Regions from separate parts of the Nonomuraea sp. NPDC050022 genome, predicted to be linked through region 2. Evidence: predicted binding sites of a transcription regulator. Region 2 holds the regulator's gene; each other region holds the start of a gene.
What was found. Region 2 encodes HrcA, which represses chaperone genes, less so after heat shock. Its sites were predicted from a motif close to TTGGCACTCTCNNNNNGAGAGTGCCAA; they were not measured.
Positions count from the first base shown of each region.

Region 1: a site for HrcA is predicted at 5,539-5,565, ahead of ACIBO2_RS07845 (DNA starvation/stationary phase protection protein). Genes of this name have one in related genera too.
Region 3: a site for HrcA is predicted at 6,972-6,998, ahead of groES (co-chaperone GroES). Genes of this name have one in related genera too.

Region 1 is NZ_JBITKE010000002.1:290,000-299,442, forward strand. It holds gene ACIBO2_RS07820 (Clp protease N-terminal domain-containing protein) at 1-392, shown strand, start outside; gene ACIBO2_RS07825 (N,N-dimethylformamidase beta subunit family domain-containing protein) at 370-1,737, opposite strand; gene ACIBO2_RS07830 (lactonase family protein) at 1,863-2,777, opposite strand; gene ACIBO2_RS07835 (GNAT family N-acetyltransferase) at 2,800-3,711, shown strand; gene ACIBO2_RS07840 (alkaline phosphatase PhoX) at 3,830-4,852, opposite strand; gene ACIBO2_RS07845 (DNA starvation/stationary phase protection protein) at 5,000-5,467, opposite strand; gene ACIBO2_RS07850 (MerR family transcriptional regulator) at 5,575-6,357, shown strand; gene ACIBO2_RS07855 (VIT domain-containing protein) at 6,354-8,756, shown strand; gene ACIBO2_RS07860 (YciI family protein) at 8,796-9,059, opposite strand; gene ACIBO2_RS07865 (Crp/Fnr family transcriptional regulator) at 9,132-9,443, shown strand, end outside.
Region 2 is NZ_JBITKE010000010.1:408,004-417,446, forward strand. It holds gene ACIBO2_RS39850 (glycoside hydrolase family 18 protein) at 275-1,522, opposite strand; gene hemW (radical SAM family heme chaperone HemW) at 1,616-2,836, shown strand; gene ACIBO2_RS39860 (DUF4870 domain-containing protein) at 2,887-3,741, opposite strand; gene ACIBO2_RS39865 (DUF3097 domain-containing protein) at 3,738-4,547, opposite strand; gene ACIBO2_RS39870 (hypothetical protein) at 4,565-5,329, opposite strand; gene hrcA (heat-inducible transcriptional repressor HrcA) at 5,474-6,487, shown strand; gene dnaJ (molecular chaperone DnaJ) at 6,499-7,638, shown strand; gene ACIBO2_RS39885 (sensor histidine kinase) at 7,673-8,335, opposite strand; gene ACIBO2_RS39890 (16S rRNA (uracil(1498)-N(3))-methyltransferase) at 8,445-9,179, shown strand; gene ACIBO2_RS39895 (hypothetical protein) at 9,192-9,443, opposite strand, start outside.
Region 3 is NZ_JBITKE010000022.1:57,399-66,841, forward strand. It holds gene rimI (ribosomal protein S18-alanine N-acetyltransferase) at 1-240, shown strand, start outside; gene tsaD (tRNA (adenosine(37)-N6)-threonylcarbamoyltransferase complex transferase subunit TsaD) at 233-1,279, shown strand; gene ACIBO2_RS56075 (NAD-dependent epimerase/dehydratase family protein) at 1,260-2,183, opposite strand; gene sigJ (RNA polymerase sigma factor SigJ) at 2,388-3,275, shown strand; gene ACIBO2_RS56085 (hypothetical protein) at 3,277-5,187, opposite strand; gene ACIBO2_RS56090 (methyltransferase domain-containing protein) at 5,367-6,680, opposite strand; gene groES (co-chaperone GroES) at 7,085-7,399, shown strand; gene groL (chaperonin GroEL) at 7,482-9,101, shown strand.

The sequences.
Region 1 (9,443 bases), on a different contig from region 2:
GCAGCGAGTACATCGAGCCGGAGCACCTCGTGCTCGGGCTGCTGAGCGAGCCGGAAGCGCTGGCGGCCAAGGCCATGGTGACGCTCGGCGCGCCGCTGGAGCGGGTCGAGGAGGTCATGACGGCCATGCTCGCCCCGCCGAGCGAGAACGCGCCCGACAAGCCGCCCTACGCCCCGCAGAGCAAGAAGGCCCTGGAGCTGACGCTGCGCGAGGCCCTGCGGCTCGGCCACAACTTCATCGGCACCGAGCACATCCTGCTCGGCGTGCTGTCGCTCGGCGAGGGGACGGCCGTGGCAGCGCTCGACGGGCTCGGCGTGACCAAGGAGGGTGCCGAGCCCGAGATCCAGCGGATGCTGGCCGAGATTCTGCTCAGGCGCCAGGGGAAGGCTTAGGGCGCCCCGCCGGGCCCTGGGCGAACCTGGTCAGGATGTTGCGCGTCGCGCGGCGGGTGAAGGGGGCGGCGGCCTTGGTGACCCCGTGGCCGCACCGCCTTCCCCGCATCCCGCACACCCAGCGCATCGTCCCTGAGGCGAACACCCCGGCCCCTCCCGGTGCGGTGTAGTAGGTGCTGTCGGAGGAGGTCGCCCGGCCGCCGCAGTCGACCGGCGAATGGGCCAGCACCTTGATGTTCTCGGGCGAGCCGTCGGACACCTTGTCGGTCTCGACGCCGGCCAGGCCGGGGAAGCGCCTGCCCCGGGTGCCCTCGAAGATCCAGTGGCCGGGTCTGCGCAGCACGTAGGCGGCCTCGGCGGGGAAGCAGTCGTACTCCTGCCCGACCAGCGCGCTCTCCGGCGCGGACGCGCGCCAGAGCGGGCACTGGCTCTCCTTGTCGCACGCGATCATCCGGCCGTACAGCCCGATGCGCCAGTAGACGGCGTTGGCGCCGAGGAAGGCCAGGTTCGTGCCGGCGTCGCGGGCCTGGGTGACGGCGGCGCGCATGCCGGGCGACCAGTACTCGTCATGCCCCAGGGACACCACGGCCCTGGCTCCGTCGAGGACACCGGGCCGCAGGTCCAGGCTGGTCAGGTAGGCCAGCGGCACGCCGCTCCGCTCGGCCAGCTCGATCGCGGACAGCTCGAAGTCGAGGAAGAGCCGCGCGCCCGAGGTGTCGTAGGGCCGGTCGAAGGTCACCTTGCGCGAGCGGTCGTCGAACCCGCCCGGACCCTGGTAGAGGCTGCGGCCGCCCCACAGGTTGTACGCCTGCCAGGTGGTCACCGCGTTGACCAGCACCACCCGCCCCTGTGTCGAGGCCGAGCGTACGGTGATCGGGACGTAGCGCTGGCCGCCGCTGGAGGCGTCCAGGCGTACCAGGTAGGCGCCCTCCCGCCAGCCGGTCGTGTCGACGGTGAGCGAGGGCTTCCAGTGGGCGGCCGTGACCATGCCCTCCACCGTCTGGGGCGGCGCCTGACGTACCCCGGGAAGCGGGCCTGAGTGCCAGACCTCCGCCGGATGGGCACCCACGCGGAAGGCGTGCGCGGTGAAGCGCGGCGCGGTCGTGGAGACGCGCATCCGGAACCGCTCGCCGGGCAGCACGCTGACGCGGTCGGCGTATCCCTCGATCTCGTGCTCCGCCCCGCGCTCGGTGATGCGCCAGCGCACCGTCCGGGCGGCCGGCACCTCAGCGGGGGCGGGCGCGGCGGCTTCGGGCGCCGGAGCGGGCGGGTGGGCCGGGGCGGCGGGGGTGGTGCTGCCGCACGCGGACGCCAGCAGGATCAGGACGATCAAGGACTTGCGCACAGCGCACCATGGTCACGACCGCCCGCCCACCGGGCCGGCGACTTGGGGAAGTCCTTACGCCCGCAGCACGCAAGCGGGCCCAGGACGCGTAAGGACCTTTACATCGGCGGCACCCAGGAGGCTCTTTACGCCGGCAGCACGCAAGAGGGGCTGTCGACCTCCAGCACCTCACCCGTCGGCTCGGGTACGCCGTCCTTCAGCGCGAACTCGGTGACCACTCCCGAGTGCTGGTTGGCAACGTACAGGCGGTCGCCGGCGATGGCGAAGTGCCGGGGCCATTCGCCACCCGACGGCACCTCGGCCACCAGTGTCAGGTCCTCGGCCCGCAGTACGGTGATCGTGTTGGGGCCGCGGTTGGCCACGTACAGGAAGTCGCCGTCCAGGTCGAGGTGGGAGGGCTGGTTGACGCCCTCGGCGCGCGAGGCGAGGGTGCCCGCCGTCTTCTCGCCGTCGATGAGGGTGACAATGCCGTCGAGCTCGCCCACGACGTACAGGCGCGAGCCGGCGAAGACCATGTGGCGCGGCCCGGTGCCCGGGGTCAGGCGCAGCGGCTCCAGCGCCTCGCCCTCGGGGGTGTAGCGGCGGATCTGGTCGGTGCCCAGGTCGGAGACGTACAGCAGGCCGTCGTGGAAGACCGTCTGGTGGGCGTGCGGGCCCTGCTGGCGCTCGGGGTGCGGCCCGGAGCCCTCATGGCGCAGCACGATCGGGCGGCCCTCGAACGCGCCGCGGGAGTCGAGGTGATGCAGGCTGACCGTGCCGTCGCCGTAGTTGGCGACGGCGAGCAGATCGCCCTCCGGATCGACCGCCACGTGGCAGGGGCTGTCACCCATGCTGGGCCGCTCGTCCAGCGGGGCGAGCGCGGCCGCTTCCGTGCTGAACGCGCTCAGCCAGCCCTGGGCCAGCTCGCCCACCGCGTACAGCACCGGCAGCTTCGGATGCGCGGCCAGGAACGAGGACGAGGTGAGGCGGGTCAGCTCTCCGCCGGGGGTGACGATGCCGGGCCCATATCCGCCTATATACAGGTGCTTCACAGAAGGCATCCTCTCATGCTTGACTAAAGCAATGAGTTCGTTGACAAAGGCAAGGGTCGCCGAGATCAGGGCCTTCAACCGCTTCTATACGAAGGTCATCGGCGTCCTTCAGGCCGGAATGCTCGACTCTCCCTATTCGCTGGCCGAGTGCAGAGTGCTGTTCGAGCTCGGGCACGCGGGCCGGCTGGAGACGGGCGAGCTGCGCGCCCTCATCGGTCTCGACGCGGGCTACCTGAGCAGGATCCTGACCCGCCTCGAGGGCGACGGGCTGATCTCGAAGGAGCGCGCGGCCACCGACGCCCGCAAGCAGGTCGTCCGGCTCACCGCGGCGGGCGTCGAGTCGTACGGGCTGCTGGACACGCGGTCGGCCGAGGAGGCCGAGCGGCTGCTGGCAACGCTGCCCGAACCGGGGCAGGAACGCCTGGTCGCGAGCATGGCCACGATCAGGACGCTGCTGGAGGGCACCGGCGAGCGCGAGCCGTACGTGATCCGGCCCCTGCGCACGGGCGACCTGAGCTGGGTCGTCTACCGGCACGGCGTCCTTTACAGCCGGGAGTACGGCTGGGGCATGGACTTCGAGCGGCTGGTGGCCAGGATCATCGGCGCCTACGACCCGTCGCGCGACATGGGGTGGATCGCCGAGGTCGGCGGGCAGCCCGCCGGGTGCGTGTTCTGCGTACGGGAGGACGACACCACCGCGCGGCTCCGGCTCCTGCTGGTCGAGCCGTCGGCCCGCGGGCTGGGGCTGGGCGGACGGCTCGTGAGCGAGTGCCTGCGCCACGCCAAGGCCGAGGGCTACAAGCGGATCACGCTGATGACCCGCGACTGCCTGGACAGCGCGCGGCGCATCTACCAGGGGGCCGGGTTCGAGCTGGAGTCGGAGCACACGGAGTCAGAGAACGGGATCGAGGTCACCGAGCAGGAGTGGAGCCGCGACCTCTAGGCCACCGGTCGCTCAGAGCCTTTCGGTGAGCGTGCGAGCCGCCTCCGTGACCAGCTTGCCGTACTCGGGCCGGAGGGCATTTCCCCGCGATCCGGCGGAGCTGACGTGCGCGACCGGGCTAGGCGCGGAAGGGGCCGGCCACCTCGAAGGTGCGGCCGTCGTCGCGGCCCCGTCTGGCCGAGAAGTAGAGCCGCCCGCCGTCGGGCGCGAACGCCAGCCCCGTGAGCTCGGCCCCGCTGAGGCCACCGAGCTTGAGGAACGGCGTGACCGCCCGGTCGGGGGTGATGACGTCGATCTCCGTCGACTGCCTGGCGACGTAGAGGTCGCCCGAGGGGGCGGCGGTGATCGCGCGTACGCCGTCGCAGATCCGGTCGAGCGTGGAGGTCTCGGCGTCGTAGGCCCACAGGCCGCTGTCGCCCTCGGTGGTGAAGTAGCAGACCCCGCCGGCGTAGTGGCAGCCCTCGCCGCCGTCGAAGTGGCGGGCGTCGTCCATCTGGTGGCGCGTGGCCTTGAGCAGGGCGGCGGGCGACGGCACGGGCTTCCAGTCACCGGCGAGGCAGAGCACCTCCAGGGTGCCCTCAGTGAGATCGCCCCAATCGCCGGGCCTGAACCGGTAGAAGCACCCGTCGGGCTCCCCCTCCGTCAGGTAGACGACCTGCCGGTCGGGGTCGCAGGCGGCGGCCTCGTGCTTGAACCGGCCCATGGCCAGGCGGGGGCGCCCGGCCCGCATGCCGTACGGATCGCACTCGAACACCTGGCCGCGGTCACCGAGCTCGCAGGAGAGCCAGCTGTGCCACGGCGTCGCGCCGCCCGCGCGGTTGCGGTCGGTGCCGGACAGGATGCGGTAGGCGTCGGCGATCGAACCGTCGGCGCGGAACCGGAGCGCGGACGCGCCGCCGAGCAGCGGCAGCTCGGAGTTGGACACGTAGATCCAGCCGGTGCCGTCAGGGAAGCACGCACCGCCGTCGGGTGCCGCGTGCCACGTCAGCCCGGCCACCTTCTGGCCCGAGCGGGCCACGACCCGGCCGCTGAACCCCCCGGGCAGCGCCACATCGTCGCCGCCTGGCGGCTCCAGCGGGCCGTAAGGGCTCATCCCGCCCTGCCAGAGCGGGCCCGTGCGGAGGAGAGTCTTGCTGGACATCGTGAGGCCTCCCTCTAGGTGCCACGCTAGTCGACCCCGCCGACATGAATGACAGGGAGGCCCGAGATCAAACTCTGCGCGAAATCTCTGGCCGTCAGGTGAGCGCGACGATGCGCCGGCCGCCCGGGAGCGCGGGCAGTGGCGGTGTCAGCGCTGGGCCTGGAACATCCAGTGCTGCTTGTCGATGTCCTGAGCCACCGCGATGAGCAGGTCCTGGCTGACCGGGTCGGGCTCGTCGGTCGCGGCGACACGCTCACGCATTCGCTTGCCGACGGCCTCCAGGATGTCGGTCATCGTCGCCACGACCTTGCCGTCCTCGATCCAGCCGTTCTCCGGTTGCGAGAGCTTGGTGGACTTGGCGATGGTGGCCGCGCGGCCGTCCGGGTTGATGCTCAGGGCGACGGCGCGTTCGGCGATGGTGTCCGCGTGCTCACGGGCCAGGGCGGTGACCTCGTCGAGTTGGAGGTGGATCTGCCGGAAGTGCGGGCCGGTCAGGTTCCAGTGCATCTGCTTGGCGAGCAGCGAAAGATCGAGGAGATCGACCAGAGCTCCTTGAAGGGCCGTCGCGACCGTCTTCTTCGCCTCGCCCGAGAGCGGACCGGTGATCGTAGCCATGATGTGTTCCTCCCCGTGGTTCGACATCAGGGTCTCTTTGCGACCCACCCCCTTTGCCCGCTTTCCCTCGGTTGACACTGCAATAGTGACAGTGTAATTGTGAAGGTATGAGCGAGACCTGGACCATCCGTGAGCTGGCGGAGCGCGCCGCCGACGCGTTGCGCGCGCACGCCCAGCCGCACGCGCAGCCGCTCAACGGCCGGGTCCGCGACGTGCCCGGCGAACGGTTGATCAGGTGGTACACCACGATCGGCCTCGTCGACCCGCCACTGACCAGGCGCGGCCGGATCGCCCAGTACGGCCGGCGGCATCTGCTGCAGCTCGTGGCCATCAAGCGGCTGCAGGCGGCCGGGCGCTCGATCGCGGAGATCCAGACCGCCCTGACCGGCGCCACGGACACGACCTTGGAGCGGACGGCCCACCCCGGATGGTCGCCCCTGGACGAGGATGTCGCGGCGACGGCGGCCGTTCTGGACGCCACGACGCCCGCGCCCCAGGGTGAGGCGGCTCACGATGCCGCGGACCTTCCGGAGGGCGAGACGCCTGAGCCGCCGGCCCTCCCCGACGGCTCGGCGGCTCGGTCCGGGAGCCCGCGCGGACGGTTCTGGGCCGCGCACCCCGCCGATGCGACCGGTCCCGCCCTTCCGCATCCCCCGCCCATCGGCGTTCCGCGACCGGCCGATCCTCCCCCGTCCGACGGTGCGGGCCGGCCCGGGCACCTCCCCCGGCCGACGAGGCACGGGGCGCTGGTGCGCGGGATCAGGCTGGCCGACGGAGTGACGCTCGTGCTCGACGGTGCCGGCCGTACCCCGGCTGAAGACGACATCCAGGCGGTACTCACCGCGGCGGCACCGCTGCTGGCGCTGCTCGAAGAGAGGAAGCTAGCATGAAGATCACTTCGCTCGAGCCCACCCGGTGCCTGCCGGTGCCGGACGCCGGGTTCGGCGCGCTGCGGACCGCGCGCGGGAACCTGCCTCTGGAGAGCGTCGACGTGTCCGCCGACATCTCCGGCCTGATGGCCGAGGTCGAGGTGACGCAGGGCTTCCGCAACCCGTACGACGTCACGCTGGAGGCCACCTACGTCTTCCCGCTGCCCGACAGGGCGGCGGTGACGGGGTTCAGGATGGAGGCCGACGATCGGGTGATCGACGGCGTGCTCAAGGAGCGCGGCCAGGCCAGGGCCGACTACGACCGGGCGCTGCGCGAGGGGAAGCGGGCCGCGATCGCCGAGGAGGACCGGCCCGACGTGTTCACGATCACGGTGGGCAACCTGCTGCCGGGCGAGCGGGTGACGGTCCGGCTCACGCTGAGCCAGCCGCTGCCGTACGAGGACGGCGCGGCCACGTTCCGCTTCCCGCTGGTCGTCGCCCCCCGCTACATTCCGGGCACGCCGCTCGACGGCCCCGGCGCCGGCGACGGCACCGCGCCCGACACCGACGCGGTGCCCGACGCCTCGCGGATCACGCCGCCGGTGCTCCTGCCCGGCTTCCCCGACCCGGTACGCCTGTCGCTGACGGCGACGATCGACCCCGCCGGGCTGGACCTGCGGGAGCTGTCCTCCAGCCTGCACGTGGTCGAGGAGGAGGGTCATACCGTACGGCTGCGGCCGGGCGAGCGGCTGGACCGCGACTTCATCCTGCGGCTGTCGTTCGAGGCCTCGACCGCGCTGCAGCTCGACGGCCGGGGCGCGTTCTCGCTGACCGTGCTACCCCCTGCGCTGGAGTCGCCGCGCACGCCACGTGACCTCGTACTGCTGCTGGACAGGTCGGGCAGTATGGGCGGCTGGAAGATGGTCGCCGCGCGCCGGGCCGCGGCGCGGATCGTCGACACGCTGACGGAGCAGGACCGCTTCGCGGTGCTGACGTTCGACTCGGTGGTGGAGGAGGCGTTCGAGGGGCTCGTGACGGCCTCGGACCGCAACCGCTACCGCGCGGTCGAACATCTCGCGCGCGTGGAGGCCCGCGGCGGCACCGAACTGCTGGAGCCGCTGCGCCGGGCGATTTCCCTGCTCCGCGACCAGGACGGGCGCGAACGCGTCCTGGTGCTGGTCACCGACGGACAGGTGGGCCACGAGGACCAGATCCTGGAGCAGACCGGCGGCGCGCTGTCGGCCATGCGGGTGCACACCGTCGGCATCGACCGGGCGGTGAACGCCGGGTTCCTGGGCCGGCTGGCCGGTCTGGGCGCGGGCCGCTGCGAGCTGGTCGAGTCGGAGGACCGCCTGGACGCCGCCATGGAGCAGATCCACCGCCGCATCGGCGCGCCCCTCGTGACCGACCTGTCCCTCAAGGGCCTCGACGTGGAGCCCGGCACGGTCACCCACCTGGGCTCCATCTTCCCGGGCGTCCCGCTGCGCGTGCACGGCCGCTACCGGGACGGCTCGTCGGTGACCGTACGCGGGCTGGCGTCGGGCGCCCCGTGGGAGCAGCAGGTGACGGGCACCGTGGTGGACAACCCGGCGATCCGCGCCGTCTGGGCCCGCGCGCACCTGCGCGAGCTGGAGGACCGGTACGCCATGGGCGAGCACGAGCTGGAGGCGGAGATCGTCCGGGTCTCGCTGGAGAACGGCGTCCTGTGCCGCTTCACCGCCTACGTGGCGATCGACACCAGAAAGGTGGCGGAAGGGGAGCCGGAGCACCGCGTCATCCAGCCGGTGGAGCCGCCGAGCGGCTGGGATATGCCGCAGAACCCGCCGATGATGCCCTTCATGGCCCAGGCCGCGGTGATGGCCGCGCCATCCCGCCCCATGTCGATCCCCGACCCGGGCTTCGCCCCCGGCCAGAGTCACGGCCTCATGGGCACCCAGGAGACCGGCGACCCAGACGCGACCCGCCGCACCAGGGGGCCCGGCGGGGCCGCGCCCCGCAGCCCTGGGGGAGGCTCAGCCGGTGGTTTCGGCGGTAGCTCGGCCGGTGGGCGGATGAGCCCGTCGCCGCGGTTCGCGCCGCCCGCCGCTCCCCGGCCGGGCGGGCCCGGCCTGGAGTCCGTCAGGACGCAGCTGGTCGTCGAGCTCGACCGGCTCCGGGCGCTGCTCGGCGCTCCCGACCCGCTCTACCTGGCGGATCTGGGCTCCCGGCTGTCGGCGCTGGCCGCCTTCCTGGGCGGGCATCCGGAGCTGGCCGCCCTGGGCCGCGAGCTGCAGACGGCGGAGCAACCGGGCATCGACGCCGAAGCGCTGCGGGCGCACGCCATCGAGGTGCTCACCGTTCTCACGAGCGGATCACCCTCGGCCCCGACCGGATCGTCCGCGCCGGGTACGCCCCGCCGCCCGTTCTGGAAGCGCACCTGACGGCAGCGCCCGCGTGACCTGTGGGTATGGGGTGATCTGCTAAAGAATCGGCGTCCACTCCTTGAGCAGCACCACCTCATACCCGTTCACCGCCGTATACGGATCGCTCCGGAGGATGTCCCGCACCTCCCCCTCATCGGCCGCCTCGTACACATGCAACGCCCCACTGTCGTCCGCCCACGGCCCCGCCGTCACCAGCCGCCCCTGGTCATGGAGCCCGCGCAGATGGTCCCGATGTGCCGGCCGGACGGCCAGCCGCCGGGGATCGCCGTCGAACGCCAGCTGCACCACAAATCTCGCCATACCCGCACGCTAGGCCCGCGAGCTGGACGGTCGCCGCAACACCGGGCACGGCCGTGGTGTATCACCTGATACATGACGCACACGCTGGCCGCCCTCCCGATGTTCCGTGAGCTGGGCAAAGAAGGGCTGCGCAGGCTGGAGTCCGTCGCGCGGCAGCGGCGCTACCCGGCGGGGCAGGTGCTCTGCACCGAGGGCGACCCGGCCGACCAGCTGATCGTGCTGCTCGACGGCCGGGTCAAGGCCGGGCGGGTGAGCGTCGACGGCCGCGAGGTGGTGCTGTCGGTGGACGCCGCACCCGTGGCGTTCGACAAGACGACCCTCCTGGTGGAGGGCACGCACCGGGCCACGCTGACGGCCCTCACGCCGGTGGAGGTGGCCTACCTG
Region 2 (9,443 bases):
GACGCTCCATAAGCTCCGTCCGACTCGTGGCATCCGTGACCCCTGGCGAATGCGCGGCGTTCGTGAGCTCGGCTCGATTCGCGGCATCCGTGGCATCCGTGGCATCCGTGGCCTCTGACGGGCAGGCGGTATCCGGGCGCGACGCGAGCACGGACGGCAGCTGCGGCGCGAGGCGAGGGTGCGGACTGCGGATCAGATGCGAAGGCGGTGTGCGGCGCGGCGGGAAGCACGCCCGCACACCACGATCAACCGCACCTTGCGAGCAGCGTTGTGATCACCGCAGCACCGAGTACAGCGCCGACGTCAGCGAGGCGCGCGAGTCGTCCTGGTCGATTGACCACATCATCGACCCGCCCAGCCCCTTGAGCCGGATGTAGGCCGCCTTCTGCAGCATCACCGCCGGATCGTCGTACGACCAGAACTCGTTCCCGTCATACAGCCACAACGTCCCCGTACGCAGGTCCCGGTACCGCTTGCCGGGCTTGGTCGCCAGGTCCTTGTAGTCCTCCGTCCCCGGACCCCACTTGCCCGGTGCGGGGCCGGTGGCGGGCTTGTACAGGCCGTCGCCGCCGGCGGTCACCCCGGTCCAGCCCTGGCCGTACGCGGGGACGCCGACCACGATCTTGCTCGCGGGCGCGCCGCGTGACAGGTAGTCGCGTACGGTCTGGTCGACGCTGTACCGGATCGGGTTGGGGTCGCGGCGGTCCGTCAGCAGGTTGCCGTTGTGGCCCGTCTGGGGCTCCCAGTTGCCCCGCAGGTCGTATCCCTGGACCGTGGCGAAGTCGAGCTGCCTGAACACCTGCCGCACCTCGTACCCGGCGTCGATCTTGGCGGCGGCGGCCGGGAGGAAGGCCGTCAGCTGCGTCGACGTGGAGAACGCCCGCAGCCGCGACCGCAGCTCCGCCGCGAAGAGGGTGAAGTTCCGCTTGTCCTCGGGTCTGATGACGTTCCCATCGGCACCGGACGAACCGGGCCACTCCCAGTCGAGATCGATGCCGTCGAACACGCCGGCCCCCGTGCCCGCCGCCAGTCCCGGCAGGTCACCGCGCAGCCACAGGTCGACGCACGACTGCGCCAGCTTCGCCCGGGACTCGGGGGTGAGGACGGCGTCGGAGAAGTAGCGGGACCCGGTCCAGCCGCCCAGCGAGATCAGCACCTTCAGTCCCGGGTGCTTGGCTTTGAGCTTGCGCAGCTGGTTGAGGTTGCCGTTCAGGGCCTGTCCGGGCGCGTCGGCGACGGCGTCCACGCTCTGCTCGGCCGGTACGGGGCGCTGCCAGTCCGCCCAGGGATCGGCCGAGTAGCAGGTCCCCTCGGCGTTGACGAAACCGAAGGCGTAGTTGAGGTGGGTCAGCTTGGCGGCGGCGCCGCTGGCCTCGACGTCCTTGACGTGGTAGTTGCGGCCGTAGACGCCCCACTGGATGAAGTAGGCGACGCGTTTGAAGCCGGTATGGGCCTCGGCGGGCACCGCGACCGCTGAGAGACCGAGGAGGAGCGAGAGCGCGATCAGGATCTTCGTCTTCACCAGGCGATCCCCAATTAGGAAACTTTCCTATAAGTTTCACGGATCGTAGAGCCGCTGGATCAGGCAGTCAATGGCAACGGGCACACTGGAGTCGTGCCATCCACCTTGCCTGACGGCGACCCCGCGCCCCCGTCCGGCGACCTGCCCGAGAGCGCGCTGCGCGGTCTCGGCGAGCGTCCGTTCGGCTTCTACGTGCACGTCCCGTTCTGTGTGACGCGCTGCGGCTACTGCGACTTCAACACCTACACCGCCGCCGAGCTGGGCCCCGGTGCCTCGCACCGCGACTACGCCGACACGGCCATCGAGGAGGTACGGCTGGCACGACGCGTCCTCGGTGACGTGGAGCTTCCGGTCGAGACCGTGTTCTTCGGGGGCGGCACGCCCACCCTCCTGCCTGCGGAAGACCTGGGCCGGATCCTCGGCGCGATCGACGCGGAGTTCGGGCTCAAGGCGGGCGCCGAGGTGACCACGGAGGCCAATCCCGAGTCGGTCGACCCGGCCTACCTCGGCAGGCTGCTGGACGGCGGCTTCAACCGGGTCAGCTTCGGCATGCAGAGCGCCAGGGAGCATGTGCTCAAGGTGCTCGACCGGCAGCACACGCCCGGCCGGGCGGCGCAGGCCGTACACGAGGCCAAGAAGGCCGGTTTCGAGCACGTCAACCTGGACCTGATCTACAGCACGCCGGGCGAGTCCGACGACGACTGGCGGGCGTCGCTGGAGGCGGCGATCGCCGCCGAGCCCGACCACGTCTCCGCCTACTCGCTGATCGTGGAGGACGGCACGCGGCTGGCCGCCAGGATCAGGCGCGGCGAGCTGCCGATGCCCGACGACGACGTGGCCGCCGACCGCTACCAGATCGCCGACGCGCTGCTGGCGGAGGCGGGCCTGCGCTGGTACGAGGTGTCCAACTGGGCCACGGACGACGACGCGCGGTGCCGGCACAACCTGCTCTACTGGACCGGTGGCGACTGGTGGGCGGTCGGCCCCGGCGCGCACAGCCACGTGGGCGGCACCCGCTGGTGGAACGTCAAGCATCCGGCCGCCTACGCGCAGCGCCTGGCCGCGGGCACTTCGCCCGCGCACGCGCGCGAAGTGCTCGCCGACGACGACCGCGACGCCGAGCGGCTGATGCTGGAGCTCCGGCTGGCCTCCGGCTATCCGGTCGCCGATGTGGCTCCGGGCGCGCGTACGGCCGTCGCGGTGGCGCTGGGCGACGGCCTGCTGGAGCCGGAGCCGTTCAAGGTGGGGCGGCTGGTGCTCACCCTGCGCGGCCGGCTCCTGGCCGATGCCTTGGTACGCGATCTGCTCGGCTGAACATTGCCCTGGTACGGGATCTGCTCAGCCGACTCTGGTACGCGATCGGCTCAGCTGACCATGCGGATGGCGATCGGGTAGCGGTAGTTCTCGCCCTTGTTGGCGGCGACGGCGGCCTGGATGTGGAAGATCAGCGACACGATCCAGATGATGGGGAACAGGATGATCCCGATCAGGACGACCGTCAGCAGGCCCGCGACGACGTAGCCGATGAACATCGTGATCTGGAAGTTCAGCGCCTCGGCCGACTGGTCGCGGACATAGGGTGACTCGTCCCGCTTCATCAGGTAGATGATCAGTGGGCCAATCCAGGAGACGAGCAGGCCGAGCAGGTGGGCCAGCATGGCCATCGTGGTGTCGTCGCTGCCCGGCCGCGGACCGTAGACGCCGGGGACGTGTGGCGGACGCTGCTGCGGGGCCGCGTAGCCGTAGCCGGGCTGCGGCGTGGGCGGCTGCCCGTAACCGTAACCGGGCGACTGGCCGTAGCCGCCGGAACCAGGCTGTCCGTAGGCACCAGAACCAGGCTGCCCATAGCCACCGGATCCAGGCTGCCCGTAACCGTAACCAGGTTGCGGCCCCGACCCAGGACCGCCCTGAGGCCCGGAACCGTACCCGGGCGTCGGACCGGGGCCAGGCTGGCCGCCGTACCCAGGCGCGGGACCGGAGCCGGGCTGAGCTCCGTATCCGGGCTGGTCGCCATATTCAGGCGCGGGACCCGATCCGGGCTGGCCGCCATATTCGGGCGCGGGACCAGATCCAGGCTGGCCGCCATACCCAGGCGTCGGACCCGATCCGGGCTGGGCGCCGTACTCCGGTTGCTGAGGGGTTTCGGGGTTGATGTCCGACTGCGAGATGCGCCGCGTCGCATCATCGTCCGGCGGCGGCTGCGGGGGATCCTGGCTCATGGTGCCTCCGTAACGAAGTCGATCAGTTCCTCGACCCGGCCGAGCAGCTCGGGCTCCAGGTCCGTGAATGCCGAGACGGCGCCGAGGATCCGCCGCCACGCGTCGGCCGGCTCCATCCGCCAGCCGAGGGCGGCGATCACGCCCTCCTTCCACGGCACCCCGCGCGGCACGTCCGGCCAGGCCGGGATCCGCAGCACGGAGGGCTTGACCGCCTGCCAGATGTCCACGTAGGGATGGCCCACGACGAGCACGTGGGGTGAGGTCACCTGAGCGGCGATCCGGCTCTCCTTGGAGCCCGGTACGAGATGGTCTACCAGCACGCCCAGCCTACGCTCCGGCGACGGGCCGAACTCGGCGACGATCGCGGGCAGGTCGTCCACGCCCTCCAGGTACTCGACCACGACGCCCTCCACCCGGAGGTCGTGGCCCCAGATCTTCTCCACGAGGGCGGCGTCGTGCACGCCTTCCACGTAGATGCGGCTCTCCTTGGCCACCCTGGCCCGCAGGCCCTCGACGGCTATCGAGCCGGACGCGCTCCGCCTGGGGCTCGACACCCCCGGGGCGGCCGGCCGTACGAGCGTCACGACCTTGCCGTCCAGCAGGAACGCGGCGGGCGCGAACGGGAACAGGCGGCGCTTGCCGAAGCGGTCCTCCAGCGTGACGGCCTCCTTGTCGCAGGCCACCACGGCGCCGCAGAAGCCGCTCTCGGCGTCCTCCACGACCAGATCGAGTTCGGCGGGCACCTGTGGGATCTTGCCCTTGCCCGGCCGCCGCCAATTTCCCGCTAGAACATCGCCGTCGTACACACGGGGACCGTAGCAAATCACCCGCCCGCCGCAAGGCGCTTGCGATGAGAGCTGCGCCGGGTCACCACCATGATCGTCGTGATGACGGCGGCAAGCACGCCCAGACCCGGGATCACCACCAGCGCCGCCACACCGCCCACCAGCCCACCCGCGGCGGCGGCGAAGTCGCGGCCGACTCCGAAGCGCACGTTCGTCGGCTCCTGGGTCGTGCAGGTGAACTGGTAGTCGCCCTTGGCCGGCGCGTTGACCACGAGGATGAGCTGCCACTGCGTGCCGTTGACGGTGACCCGCTCGGTGCCCGACGTCTTGGCGAGCTTGGCCTGGCCGGGACCGCCGTCGATCCGGCACATGTAGTGGACCTGGCTCTCACTGGCGAGGTACACCACCGGCTTCTCTACCGGGTCCAGCGGCACGGTGACGCTCTGGCCCGCCGTGAACGTCTTGGACGGGGCCACCGCGCCCACCGTGTTCAGGATGCCGCTGACGAACACTCCCACCCCGGCCAGACCGGCGAGCAGGGCCAGTCCCCAGGCGACCGCGATCCACCGCAATCGCGGTCTGATCAACTTCGGGTCAACCTGAGGGCCGAAACGCTGCGGCGTGCCGTAAGGTCCGGGCTGGTACGGCTGCTGCTGCCCGTAGGGGCCGGGCTGGGGGTACTGCTGGCCGTATTGCGGCGGACCATATTGGGGCGGCGGCGGGCCGAACTGGGGAGGTTGCCCCTGGTACGGACCCTGTCCCGGCGGCGGACCGTAGGAGGGGGGCTGGGAGTCATCGGTCATATCGGCCAGTGTGCGCCCTATGGGCGGCCACTCGCTAGCTCCGGTGTTATCGCACCTTGTGGGCGGGAGCCGTACACTTGGCACTCGGGAACACAGAGTGCTAGACCTGTCGTTTCCTGAAAGGCAGAGGTAGGAGGTGAGCGCGTGCTCGACGATCGGAAGCTGGCGGTGCTCCGCGCCATTGTCGAAGACTACGTGTCCACCAACGAGCCGGTGGGCTCCAGGGCGCTCGCCGAACGCCACAACCTGAAGGTCTCCCCAGCGACGGTCAGGAACGACATGGCCGCCCTGGAGGAGGAGGGCTACATCACCCAGCCGCACACCAGCGCGGGCCGCGTGCCGACGGACAAGGGCTATCGCCTGTTCGTCGACCGGCTCTCGCAGGTCAAGCCGCTGTCCGGGGCGGAGCGCCGGGCGATCGAGACGTTCCTCGCCGGCGCGGTCGACCTCGACGACGTGGTCACCCGCACGGTGCGGCTGCTGGCGCAGCTCACCCGGCAGGTCGCGGTCGTGCAATACCCGACGCTGACCCGTTCGACGGTCAGGCACGTCGAGCTCGTGCCCCTGCACGACCGGCGGATCATGCTCGTGCTGATCACCAACACGGGCCGCGTCGAGCAGCGGGTGGTCGAGCTGCCCGAAGTGGTGGAGGACACCCGCATCGCGCACCTGCGCGCGGTGCTCAACGCCTCCCTCGACGGCTGCGGCCTGCTCAACGTCCCCGATCAGGTCGCCGACCTGCCCGAACGGCTGCCCGTCGAGGACCGTCCCGTGGTGGCCACTATCCTGTCGGTGCTCCTCGAGACGCTGGTCGAGCGCCACGATGAGAAGATCGTGTTCGCCGGTGCGGCCAACCTCGCCGGGGCCGACTTCTCGACCGGGCTGCGCGACGTGCTCGAAGCACTGGAGGAGCAGGTCGTGCTCATGCGGCTGCTCGGCGAGACTTCCACAGACACCCCGTCCACGCTCACCGTGCGCATCGGCTCGGAGAACCCGTTCCTCCGTGGCACGTCGATCGTCGCAACCGGGTACGGTTCTGGCGACAACGAACTGGCTCGGCTAGGCGTGCTAGGCCCCACGCGGATGGACTATCCCGTGACGATGGGCGCCGTGCGCGCGGTGGCACGCTACGTCAGCCAAATCCTGGCTGCATCATAAGAGGTCGATAAGTGGCAAACAGCGACTACTACGCCACCCTCGGGGTGCGCCGTGACGCCAGTCAGGAAGAGATCAAGAAGGCCTACCGCAGGCTTGCCCGCGAACTCCATCCCGACGTCAATCCGGACCCCGCGACCCAGGAGCGGTTCAAGGAGATCACGCAGGCCTACGAGGTGCTGTCCGACGCCAACAAGCGTCAGATGTACGACCTGGGCGGCGACCCCTTCGGCGGCGCCGGCGCGGGTCAGGGAGCGGCCGGCTTCGGCGCGGGCTTCCCGTTCAGCGACATCATGGACGCCTTCTTCGGCACGGCCGGTGGCGCCCGCGGGCCCCGTTCGCGGGCCAGGAGAGGGCGCAACGCGACCATCCGCGTCGAGCTCGACCTGAGCGAGACCGCCTTCGGCACCACCCGCGAGCTGGTCGTCGACACGGCCGTGCTCTGCGAGGTCTGCCAGGGGGCGGGCGCCGCGTCCGGCACCCACCCCGACACCTGTGACATGTGCAACGGACGCGGCGAGATCTCCCAGGTCACCCGGTCGTTCCTGGGTCAGGTCATGACCTCCAGGCCGTGCCCCCAGTGTGGCGGCTTCGGGACGATCATCCGCCACCCGTGCCAGGAGTGCTCGGGTGACGGCCGCGTGCGCACCCGCCGTACGATCAAGGTCCGCATCCCCGCGGGCGTCGAGGACGGCACGCACATCCAGCTCGCCGGTGAGGGCGAGATCGGCCCCGGCGGCGGCCCGCCCGGAGACCTCTTCCTGGAGATCGTCGAGCGCCCGCACGAGATCTTCGAGCGGCGCGGCGACGACCTGCACTGCACGGTCCAGATCCCGATGACGGCCGCCGCGCTCGGCACCAACCTCGCCGTGGAGACGCTCGACGGCTCCGAGGAGGTCGACGTGCGGCCGGGCACGCAGTCGGGCCAGGTCATCACGATGTACGGCAGGGGCGTGCAGCGGCTCAACGAGACGGGCCGCGGCGACCTGCTCATCCACGTCAACGTGGAGACTCCGCTGCGGCTCGACGAGGCGCAGGAGGGGCTGCTGCGCGAGCTGGCCAAGCAGCGTGGCGAGGAGCGGCCGCCCGGGAAGTTCGCCCCCGGGCAGCAGGGGTTCTTCTCGCGGCTGCGGGACGCGTTCAACGGCCGCTGAACGGACGCGTTCAACAGCCGCTGAACGGACGCGTTCAGCGGCCGGTGACCCGTGAGGGCACCAGGAGCTCGCCCGGGAGGGCCACCCGGGCGGTGATGCCGTGTGGCGGCGACTCGTCCAGCCACACGCGCACGCCGAGCCGCTCGGCCAGCCTGCCCACCACGTAGTGGCCGAGGTAGCGGGTGGGGGCGGCGAAGAAGCGCCGTTCGCCACGCAGCCGGGCGTTCGCGGCGGCGCGCTCTCCCTCGGTCATCCCCACGCCCTGGTCGACGATCGCGATGTGGCACTCGCCCTCGCGGGTGCTGGCCCGGATCTCCACCTCGGTGTCGGGCGCAGAGCAGGTCAGCGCGTTGTCGACCAACTCGGTCACCAGATGCGCGATCTCGGCGACGGCGGTGCCCCTGAGCAGGGCGTCGTCCACTTCCCCCAGCACCGCGCGGCCCGACCCGGCCGCGCTCAGGGCCGAGCGGAGCACGTCGCGTACGGCCACGGGATCGGGCGGGCGGCGCGGGCGGCCGGTGGCGGGCCGGTGGGGCTCCTCGGCCGCGGGCCCCGTCGTGTCCGGGGCCTTCCCGGCGAGCCGGCGCGGCGCCGCGCGGGCGATCGTGGCAGGGACGGTGAGCAGGACGGTCAGCCGGGTCTTCAGTGCGCACGGCCAGCGCCGCGCGCGGCGGGTGTTCCTGGACGGAACGGTCATCGCTCTGGACCCCTCGTAGAGTGACCTCAGGAAGGTGCGATCGCGGCCAACCTTAATCGTTTCGTGATCCTATGGCTACTGAACGTGAAAATCTTTGGGGTGATCGCCGGTGACCGTGCCGGTATTCCTGGCCGACGGCCTCGCTGACCGCACCGGGCCGGAGCTGGTCCTCGACGGTCCTGAAGGGCGCCACGCGGCCTCGGTCCGGCGCCTGCGCGCCGGAGAGCGGATCGACCTGACGGACGGCGCCGGCACGGTCGCCGAGTGCGTCGTACGCGAGGCGTTGAAGGACGCGCTCAGACTCGACGTGCTGGGCCGCTACGAGGTGCCGCCGCCCGAGCCCAGGCTGGTCGTCGTCCAGGGGCTGCCCAAGGGCGACAGGGGCGAGCTGGCCGTCGAGATGATGACCGAGGCGGGCGTCGACGTGATCGTGCCCTGGGCGGCGGCTCGCAGCGTCACCCAGTGGAAGGGCGACAGGGCGGCCAAGTCGCTGGCCAAGTGGCGTTCGACGGCCCGGGAGGCGGGCAAGCAGGCGCGCAGGTTCCATCTGCCGGAGGTGGCCGCGCCGGTGGCCACGGCCGGGGTCGAGGCGCTGCTCGGCGGCGCGGCGCTCGGTCTGGTGCTGCACGAGGAGGCCGCCGAGCCGCTGTCGGGCGTGACGCTGCCCGCCGGGGGCGACATCGTCGTCGTGGTGGGGCCCGAAGGGGGCGTCTCGGACGCGGAACTGGCCGGGTTCAAGGCGGCGAAGGCGGTGCCGGTGCTGCTCGGCCCGACGGTGCTGCGTACCTCGACGGCGGGGGTGGCGGCGGCGGCCGTACTCCTGGCGCGTACCGGACGCTGGTGAGCTCTCAGCCGCTCACGGTGTGGTCGCGAGAGGGGTGCCGCCGAGCGGGCTGGCGAAGGTGCCGGGCGTCGTGTCGATGTCGGTCGGTGGGCACTCCTCGAGCGGGCAGGGCCCGCCGGGCATGCTCGTGTCCGACGGCGTGGGGGTCGGCGTAGGCGTCGGTGTGGGCGTCGCCTCGTCCGTGGGGCAGTCCTCCGGCGGCTGCTCCTCGGTGGGCGTCGTGGGAGTGGGGCACGTGGGAGTCGGTGTCGCCTTGGGCGTCGG
Region 3 (9,443 bases), on a different contig from region 2:
CAGACCATCGCGGTCGTCCAACCGCACCAGGGCACCGGCGTCGGCGGCGCGATGCTGGCGGAGCTGCTGGCCGAGGCCGGTCGGCGCGCGGTGCGGGAGATCTTCCTGGAAGTACGGGCCGACAACCCGCAGGCGCGGGGGGTCTACGAGCACTTCGAGTTCGAGGTGATCGGCCGGCGCCGCCGCTACTACGACGACGGCACCGACGCGATCATGATGAGAAGGAAGCTGGATGGCTGACGCACCGCTGGCTCAGGGCCCTCTTGTTCTGGGCATCGAGACGTCCTGCGACGAGACCGGCATCGGCATCGTCAGGGGTCACACGCTGCTGGCCAACACCATCGCCTCCAGCATGGAGGAGCACGCCAGGTTCGGCGGCGTCGTGCCGGAGGTCGCCTCACGCGCCCACCTGGAGGCGATGACGCCGACGGTGGAGGCCGCGCTGGCGCAGGCCGGGCTGAAGTTCTCCGACATCGACGCCATAGCCGTCACGGCCGGTCCCGGGCTGGCCGGGGCGCTGCTCGTCGGCGTCGCCGCGGCCAAGTCCTACTCGCTCGGCCTCGGCGTACCCCTCTACGGCGTCAACCACCTGGCCGCCCACGTCGCCGTCGACCAGCTCGAACACGGCCCGCTGCCCAAACCGTGCATCGCCCTGCTGGTCTCGGGCGGCCACTCGTCGCTGCTGCTCGTGCCCGACGTGGCCGAAGACGTGATCTCGCTCGGCTCCACCGTCGACGACGCGGCGGGGGAGGCGTTCGACAAGGTGGCGCGGGTGCTCGGTCTGCCGTTCCCCGGCGGCCCGCACATCGACAAGGCCGCCACCTCCGGGTCGGGCACGGCCGTCACCTTCCCCCGGGGCAAGATCGACGACGGCACGCTCGACTTCTCCTTCTCCGGGCTGAAGACCGCCGTGGCGCGCTGGGTGGAGGCCCGCGAGTCGGCCGGTGAGTCCATTCACGTACCCGACGTGGCGGCCTCCTTCCAGGAGGCCGTGGTCGACGTGCTGACCCGCAAGGCACTCCAGGCCTGCCGCAAGTACGACGTTCATGACCTGCTGATCGGCGGGGGCGTCGCGGCCAACTCCCGGCTGCGCGCCCTGGCCCAGGAGCGGTGCGACGCGGCGGGCGTACGCCTGCGCGTGCCCCGGCCCGGACTGTGCACCGACAACGGCGCCATGGTCGCCGCCCTGGGCTCCGACCTGGTCGCGGCGGGCATCACCCCGTCGAGGCTGGACATCCCCGCCGACTCGTCGATGCCGATCACGACCGTTCACGTTTGAGCCCCGTGCGATAGGTGGGGTAGGCGGGGGTCCAGCCGAGTTCCCGCTTCGCGCGGTCGCTGGAGAGCCGGATGCGTACGCCGGTCATGAAGGCGTGGATGTACGGCGTCGGTCGCAGCAGCCAGCCGGGCACCCGAAGCGGCGCGGGCGCGTTCGCCGCCTCGGCCAGCGCCCGGACATAGGCGTCGAAGCTCACCGGCTCGTCGTCCGCGATGTTGTACGCCCGCCCGGCCCGGCCCCGGTCCAGCGCGGCGACGGCGGCCGAGGCGGCGTCGTGGACGTGCACGAGCGAGATGACGCTGGCCGGGTGGACCTCCGGCAGCATCCGCCGCCTCGCCATGGCCATCATCTTCCGCGTCGTCACCTCGGGGCCGTAGAACAGGCCGTAGCGCAGGGAGACGCCGTCGATGCCCGGCGTATTGAACACCTGCTCCTCGTTGGCCCGAATCGTCCTCATGTGCACGCCGAAGGGGCCTCTGGCGGGCTCGGCGAACGGCCGGTCCTCGGTCACCGGCTCCGGGCCGTGGTCGCGGTAGCCGTACCCGAGGAAGAACGACTGCGTGACGAAGCGGTGCGCGCCGACCTCCTTGGCGGCCGCGATCAGGTTGGCCGTGCCCCGGTCGCGCAGCGCGCCCGTCGGATACAGCTGGCGGTGGAACAGCGGCAGGCCGGTGATCGCCGTCGCCTGATGCATCACCGCGTCGGCCTGGTGGTCCCGCACCGCGGCGAGCAGGGCGTCGCGGTCCATCATGTCCGCGACCAGGCCCGTCGCGCCCGCCTCCGCCAGTTTGGCGGCGCCGCGTTCGGAACGGGTGAGGCCGAGCACCTCATGGCCGGCGGCGAGCAACTGGGGGATCAGCTCGGTGCCGACGGTGCCGGTGGCTCCTGCCAGAAGTACCTTCATGCCTGCTCTGTCTCCTTGTGCGGTGTGGGGTCTTCTTTCAACGGATGCGTGGCGGGGTGCCGGATGTGACATGCCGAGCCGTCATGTGGCCCACTGGCCTCTTTCGTATGTGGCCCAGATGCCCGTTGCGCGTCTGGTCCACGTGCCCGTTACGGTGGGCCGAAACCGTCTCCCGCGGAGCCGCAGGGGGATCTGGAGGGGACCGTGGCCGATGCTGAGGCGGTGTTCGGGGAGCACCGGAGCCTGCTGTTCACGCTGGCCTACGACATGCTCGGCAGCGTGGCGGACGCCGAGGACGTCGTGCAGGACACCTGGCTGCGCTGGGCCGGTGTCGACCTGTCCCAGGTGGGCAATCCGCGGGCCTACCTGATCCGCATCGCCGTCCGGCGGTCCCTGGAGCGGCTGCGCGGCCTGCGCGCCGCCAGAGAGGACTACACCGGCCCGTGGCTGCCCGAGCCGGTGGTGACCGCCGACTACCCGGTGACGGCCGCTGAGAACGTCACCACGGGCCTGCTGGTCGTACTGGAGACGCTGTCGCCTCTGGAACGGGCGGCGTTCGTGCTGCGGGAGGCGTTCGGGTTCGAGCACGCCGAGATCGCCCGCATCCTCGACCGCACACCGGCGGCGGCGCGCCAGCTCGCCCGCCGGGCCCGCGAACACGTCCGCTCCCGCCGCCCGCGCTACCCGGCCGACCCCCGGGTGGCGCGCGAGGTGGCGGAGCGCTTCGTCGCGGCGATGGCGGGCGGCAGCCTCGCCGACCTGCTGGCGGTGCTGTCTCCGGACGTCACCATGTGGAACGACGGCGGTGGCCGCGTGCACGCCTCACTACGCCCGATTCACGGCTCGGACAGGGTGTCCCGCGTACTCATGGGAATCGCGCCCAGGTACGTGGACCTGGACCTCCTCTGGACGGCTGGGCCGATGTTCCTGCTGCTGGCCGGGGGCCAGGTCCGGGTCGCGCTCACCGTGGAACCTGACGAAACGGGCACTCGGGCGGGCGGGCTGTATGCGCTGGTCAACCCGGACAAACTTGCACATGTGCGTCGACCTGCTCGCGTTGGGTCGCGCGCCATGGCTGTGCCGGACGGGTAGCTCAGTCTTTTCGCGTAGGGCGGAGGAGGGCTTCGGCGAGGGCGAGCATGGTCTCCTCCAGAGCGCCCAGACGCCTGGTGAGGTCGGTGGTGGCGGGCTCGACGATGTCGGTCACCGTCTGGGTGAGCTCGGTGCGGTCAGGGCGCGCCGCGACCAGCTCCGTGAGCACCGCCGCGGCGGCGGCCAGGCGCTCGCCCTGGTGGGTGGTCTGGGAGTCGAGGAGCTCGCCCACCCGCTCGCCGATGCTGAGCGTCGCGGGCAACTGGCCGATGCGCTGGTTGACGGCCTCGATCCGGTCGTCGACGGCTTCGAGGTGCTCGCCGGCCTGCTCGGCGTGCTGGGCGAGGCCGGTCAGGTGGGTCTCCACGCCGTTGAGCTGGCTGCCGAGACCGTCGAAGCGGGTGGTCACCCGCTCCTCCACCTCGCCCAGGCGTTCGTCGAGCGTGTCCATGCCGTTGTCGAGCTGGTTGAAGCGGCCCTCGTTGCGGGTGGCGGAGTCGATGAGGTGGCGGTCGGCGGCGGCCAGGCGTTCGTCGAGCCGGATGAAGTGGCCGTCGACGCGGCCGTCGAGCGTGTCGAAGCGGTTGTCGTGGCGGGACAGGTGGCCGTTCACGGTGGTCAGATGGCCGCTGACCGTGCTCAGGTGGCCGTCGACCGTGGCCAGGTGCTCGTCGACGCCGCCGAGCCGGCTGTCGAGGGCGCCGTGGACGTCGAGGAGCTTGCCGTCGACGCCGTCGAGGCGCCCGGCCACGCGCTGCTCGCTCTCGTCGAGGCGGCCCGCCAGGCGCTGCTCGGTCTGGTCGAGGCGGCTTGCCGCGCTCTGCCGGGTGTCGTCCAGGTGCTCGGTCAGGGTCTGCCCAGTTTCGTGGAGCCGGGCGGTCAGCGCCTGCTCGGCCTCGTCCAGGCGGTCGGCCAGGCCCTGCTCGGACTCGCCCAGACGGGCGGTGAGCCCCTTCTCGGCCCGGTCGAGGTGCGTGGTCAGGCTCTGCTCGGTCCTGTCCAGGCGGCCGGTGAGCCGCTGGTCCAGGTCGGTCAGTAGGCCCTCGGTCTCGCCCAGGCGTACGGAGAGGCGCTGCTCGGTGCCGTCCACCTGGGCGACGAGCCGGTCCGTGGCCGCGGTGAGCTTGCCGCCGAGCTGGTGGGCGGCGGCGGTGAGCCTGCTGTCGAGCTGGTCGGTGGCCGCGTCGAGCTTGCCGTCCAGCTGTTCGGCGGTGGCGGTGAGCTTGCCGTCGAGCTGCTCGGCGTTGGCGGCGAGCTTGCCGTCGAAGCTGTCGGGCAGCTCCAGCAGCGCGCCTTCGATGCGGTCCGTACGGGCGGTCAGCTCGGCGAGCGACTTGTCGATGCGGCTGAAGCGGCCGGCGGCGGCCTCCATGCCCGTGTTGAGGTGACCCAGCCTGACACCCAGGTCGCTCATTCGCTTGGTGATGCCCTCCGTGAAGTCGAGGACCGCCTGCAGCTTCTTGAGCACCTCGTCCACGTTGTCGCCGACGGTGCCGACCTCGGCCCAGAGCCCCGGCAGCTCCGCCACCGGCGCGACCCGCTGGTGAACCGACTCCACATGCGCGTCAACGGTGCCCACCTGCTCGCCGACGGCGTCGACATGGTCGCGCACCGCCTCGACATGCTGGGCCAGGCCCTCCGCCCACATCGGCGGTTTGGCCGCGATGTCGTCAAGCCGCCCGCTCACCGTCTCGAGCGTGCCGCTCAGACCCCCCAGCTCCCGCTCGCGAACCTCCCTGAGCAGCCACTCCATACCCTCAAGGCGCTGGCGGATCTCGTCGAGGACGGCCCCCTGGGTCCGCTGCTCGTAGACGTGGTCCTGGGACGCACGCGCGAGCAGGTCCCGCATCCTTTCGGAGATGGCGGAATCGCCGCCTGCCTGTAGAAGGGTGGTGTGGTTGGCGTGATCCACCGAAAGGCTCCTTCGCTCGCCGACGGTCTGCCGCGCAGCGGTGGGACAGGTCCGGTTTGCAGATGAAACGAGAACGCGGCTAACCGCCAAAGGGGGAGGACTCCCGCGTGCTCACCTTAGCCGCTCGATCAAGGTCCGTCAGGAGCGAAGTAAAAGATCGGGGTTGACCCGATAATGCCCTACTTTGCCATTTGCGCAGGTGGGGATGGGTGACAAATCAGGACGGAAGGCTTATCCATGATGCGGGTAAGTATGATTACCGCAGATTTGTCACCCGAAAGTCGCAGGTCATTTCTGAGTCGTTCGATGTCGACCGCCGAGGCTCGCTTCTTGATGACGACATTTCCGACTTGCCGCTCGCGGAGAGTGGCGCGGAGGCGCTTCAGAGAGAACGGCAGCACTTCTTCCACCGTGTAACGCGCGGCCCATGGGGTGTCGAACGGCTCGTCGCCGGTGATGTAGGCGATCATCGGGTCGGGGAGACGGCCGCCGACCATCTCGGCGACCTCCCCGACGAGGTGCGCGCGGATCGCGGCCCCGTCGGGTTCGTACACGAAGCGGCCGACGGGGCCGGTCGGCGCCTCGGCCCCGCGGGCGACGAGCGTCTCGCCGCCGGGCAGCAACGTCGCACGCCGCACCGGCCCCTCGCCTCGCGCCGCCCCCTCGCCTCGCGCCGCCCCCTCGCCTCGCGCCGCCCCCTCGCCTCGCGCCGCCCCCTCGCCTCGCGCCGCCCCCTCGCTTCGCACCGGCCCTTCGGCTTGCGCCGGCCCTTCGGCGGGGCCGGTCCAGAGGGCTGCCTCCTTCACCTCGCCCTTGTACGACACCCACTCAGCTTCGGCTTCGCCCGGGATGAACTCGTACGGGATGCCCGGAGCCACCTTCAAGCAGGCCCGCCGAGCCCTGGCGACCAGGTCGAGCACGACCGGCCACGGCGGCGAGTAGGCCATGGGGTCGAACGTCCTGCCCCGGCTCGTCCGGCGGGCGGGGTCGGCGAACAGCCAGTCGTAGTCCTCGGGCGAGACCGTCGCGGCGTCCGCCTGGCGTACGGTGACCCGATCCGCGAGTCCGAGCGCCTCCGCGTTGGCCCGGGCGACGGCGACGGTCAGCGGGTCGAGGTCCACGGCGTCCACGACGCAGCCGGCGCGGGCCAGGGCGAGGAAGTCGCCGCCGATGCCGCAGCAGACGTCCACGACCCGCGTCCCGCCGGCGGTTCCGGCCAGGCGGCGGGCCCGGTGGGCGCCGACCTCGGCTCGGGTGGCCTGCTCCAGACCGTGCGGAGTGAAGTACATGTGGGCCGCGTCGGCGCCGAACTTGGCCTTGGCGCGCTCGCGCAGCGCCGCCTGGGTGAGCGCGGCCGAAGTGAGGTCGGCGTCGTACGACCTGCGCAGCCTCGTCGCCGCGACCACCGGATCGGCGCCCACCACCTCGACGGCCTCGGCGAGTGCGCGCTGCCCGCGCGGGGTGAGCAACTCGGTGAAGGCGTCGAGATCCACGTCACCCGACGTTAGCGTCTCCCCGCCGCACTCCAGCCTGCGGCCGTGCGCGTACGGTGGTGGACTGGAACGTTCGCCGTGCGCGTACGGCGGACGGCTGGAACGGCCGCCATGCGCGGGCGCGGTGGCTGGAAGGTCCGCTGTACGCGGAGGTGGGGGCTCAGGCGTTCGCCTGCGCCAACAGCCCGTGTCACCCCAATTACCCCCAACCTTGGGCAAGCTCTTGGGCCTTATCGCTCTGAGCAGACGCGTTCGTGTTGACTGTCAAGCCCCTCTTGCATATGTTTCCTGTTGGCACTCTCCCCTTGAGAGTGCCAACGTGCGACGAGGCAGGTCTGACACCCGCGACGGCAGGCCCCGCTGGTCGCCTCTTCTAGATCATTCAAATCTGAAGGGGAGGTCCGATCGTGACGACCGCCACCAAGGTTCCCGTTAAGCCGCTCGGCGACCGCATCGTGGTTCAGCCGCTTGAGGCCGAGCAGACGACCGCTTCCGGCCTGGTCATTCCTGACACCGCCAAGGAGAAGCCGCAAGAGGGCAAGGTCCTCGCGGTGGGCCCGGGCAACTGGGATGAGGACGGCGACAAGCGTATTCCGCTCGACGTCGCTGAGGGCGACATCGTCCTCTACAGCAAGTACGGCGGCACTGAGGTCAAGTACGGCGGCGAGGAGTACCTCGTGCTCTCCGCCCGCGACGTTCTCGCGATCATCGAGAAGTAAGCCGGATGCGTCAGGCCCCGGGCGCGCGTCTCCTCTGAGCGCGTGCGGCCGGGGCTTTCGACGCTAGGAGAGGACTTTCAGCATGGCGAAGATCCTAGCGTTCGACGAGGACGCACGCCGCGCGCTTGAGCGTGGCGTCAACGCCCTCGCGGACGCCGTGAAGGTAACCCTCGGCCCCCGTGGCCGCAACGTCGTCATCGACAAGAAGTTCGGTGCTCCGACGATCACGAACGACGGCGTGACCATCGCTCGTGAGATCGAGCTGGAGGAGCGCTACGAGAACCTCGGCGCCCAGCTCGCCAAGGAAGTCGCCACCAAGACCAACGACGTCGCTGGTGACGGCACCACCACCGCGACCGTCCTGGCTCAGGCGATGGTCCGCGAGGGCCTGCGCAACGTGGCCGCCGGCGCCTCGCCGCTGTCGCTGAAGCGCGGCATCGACAAGGCCGCCAAGGCGGTCAGCGACAAGCTGCTGGCCAGCGCGCGCCCGGTGGAGGACAAGAAGGAGATCGCGAACGTCGCGACCATCTCCGCTCAGGACGCCAAGATCGGTGACCTGATCGCCGAGGCGTTCGACAAGGTGGGCAAGGACGGTGTTCTCACCGTCGAAGAGTCCAACGCCATGGGCATGGAGCTCGAGTTCACCGAGGGCATGCAGTTCGACAAGGGCTACCTGTCGGCCTACATGGTGACCGACCCCGAGCGCATGGAGGCCGTCCTCGAAGACGCCTACATCCTGCTCACCCAGGGCAAGATCTCCTCGATCTCCGACTTCCTGCCGCTGCTCGAGCAGATCGCGCAGACCAAGAAGCCGCTGCTCGTGGTCGCCGAGGACGTCGAGGGCGAAGCCCTGGCCGTCCTGGTCACCAACAAGATCCGTGGCACGTTCACCTCGGTCGCCGTCAAGGCGCCGGGCTTCGGCGACCGCCGCAAGGCCATGCTGCAGGACATCGCCATCCTCACCGGTGGCCAGGTCGTGAGCGAGGAGGTCGGCCTCAAGCTCGAGAACGTCGGCCTTGAGGTGCTCGGCAACGCCCGCCGCATCGTCGTGACGAAGGACAACACGACCATCGTCGACGGCGGCGGCGACCAGCAGGCGATCGAGGACCGGGTCAAGGAGATCAAGATTGCCATCGAGCAGTCTGACTCCGACTGGGACCGCGAGAAGCTGCAGGAGCGCCTCGCGAAGCTGGCCGGCGGCGTGTGCGTGCTGCGCGTCGGCGCCGCCACCGAGGTGGAGCTCAAGGAGAAGAAGCACCGCCTCGAGGACGCGATCTCCGCTACGCGCGCCGCGATCGAGGAGGGCATCGTCTCCGGCGGTGGCTCCGCGCTGATCCACGTCGCCAAGGACCTCGACGACCTGGGCCTGACGGGCGACGAGGCGACCGGTGTCGCCATCGTCCGCCGCTCGCTGGTCGAGCCGACGCGCTGGATCGCCGAGAACGCCGGTCTCGAGGGCTACGTGGTCACCCACAAGGTCTCGGAGCTGTCGGCGGGCAACGGCCTCAACGCCGCCACGGGCGAGTACGGCAACCTGCTCGACCAGGGCGTCATCGACCCGGTCAAGGTCACCCGTTCGGCCGTCCAGAACGCCGCGTCGATCGCCGGCATGCTCCTCACCACCGAGGCGCTCGTCGTCGACAAGCCGGAGGAGGAGCCGGCCGCCGCCGGTCAGGGCCACGGTCACGGCCACGGCCACTGAGCCCTTCCTTCCTCACCCGACCCGTGCCTGATTACAGGTGCGGGTCGTGTGCTTTCTCCGGCGCGCCCCTGGCCTCCAACCCCCGCAAAGCCATGTATGGCATATGACATACGGGCAATCCTGTCGATGCTGCTGAGAGGGTGAGCGAAGGGCGATGAACCGGGAAAGTGGTTTATTCGGGTAAACCGGATGTGTGGCTTAAGCGTCTAGGCGTCTGACAATTTCTGCACATTTTGGGTTATGGGATGAAATATTCTTCCGTAATAAAGGCTTAGTGTGGCCGGTTGATTACTGCCCGTTATCGCCGCGTCAATGTGACCAATCCGTAGCCGTTCGCGATGA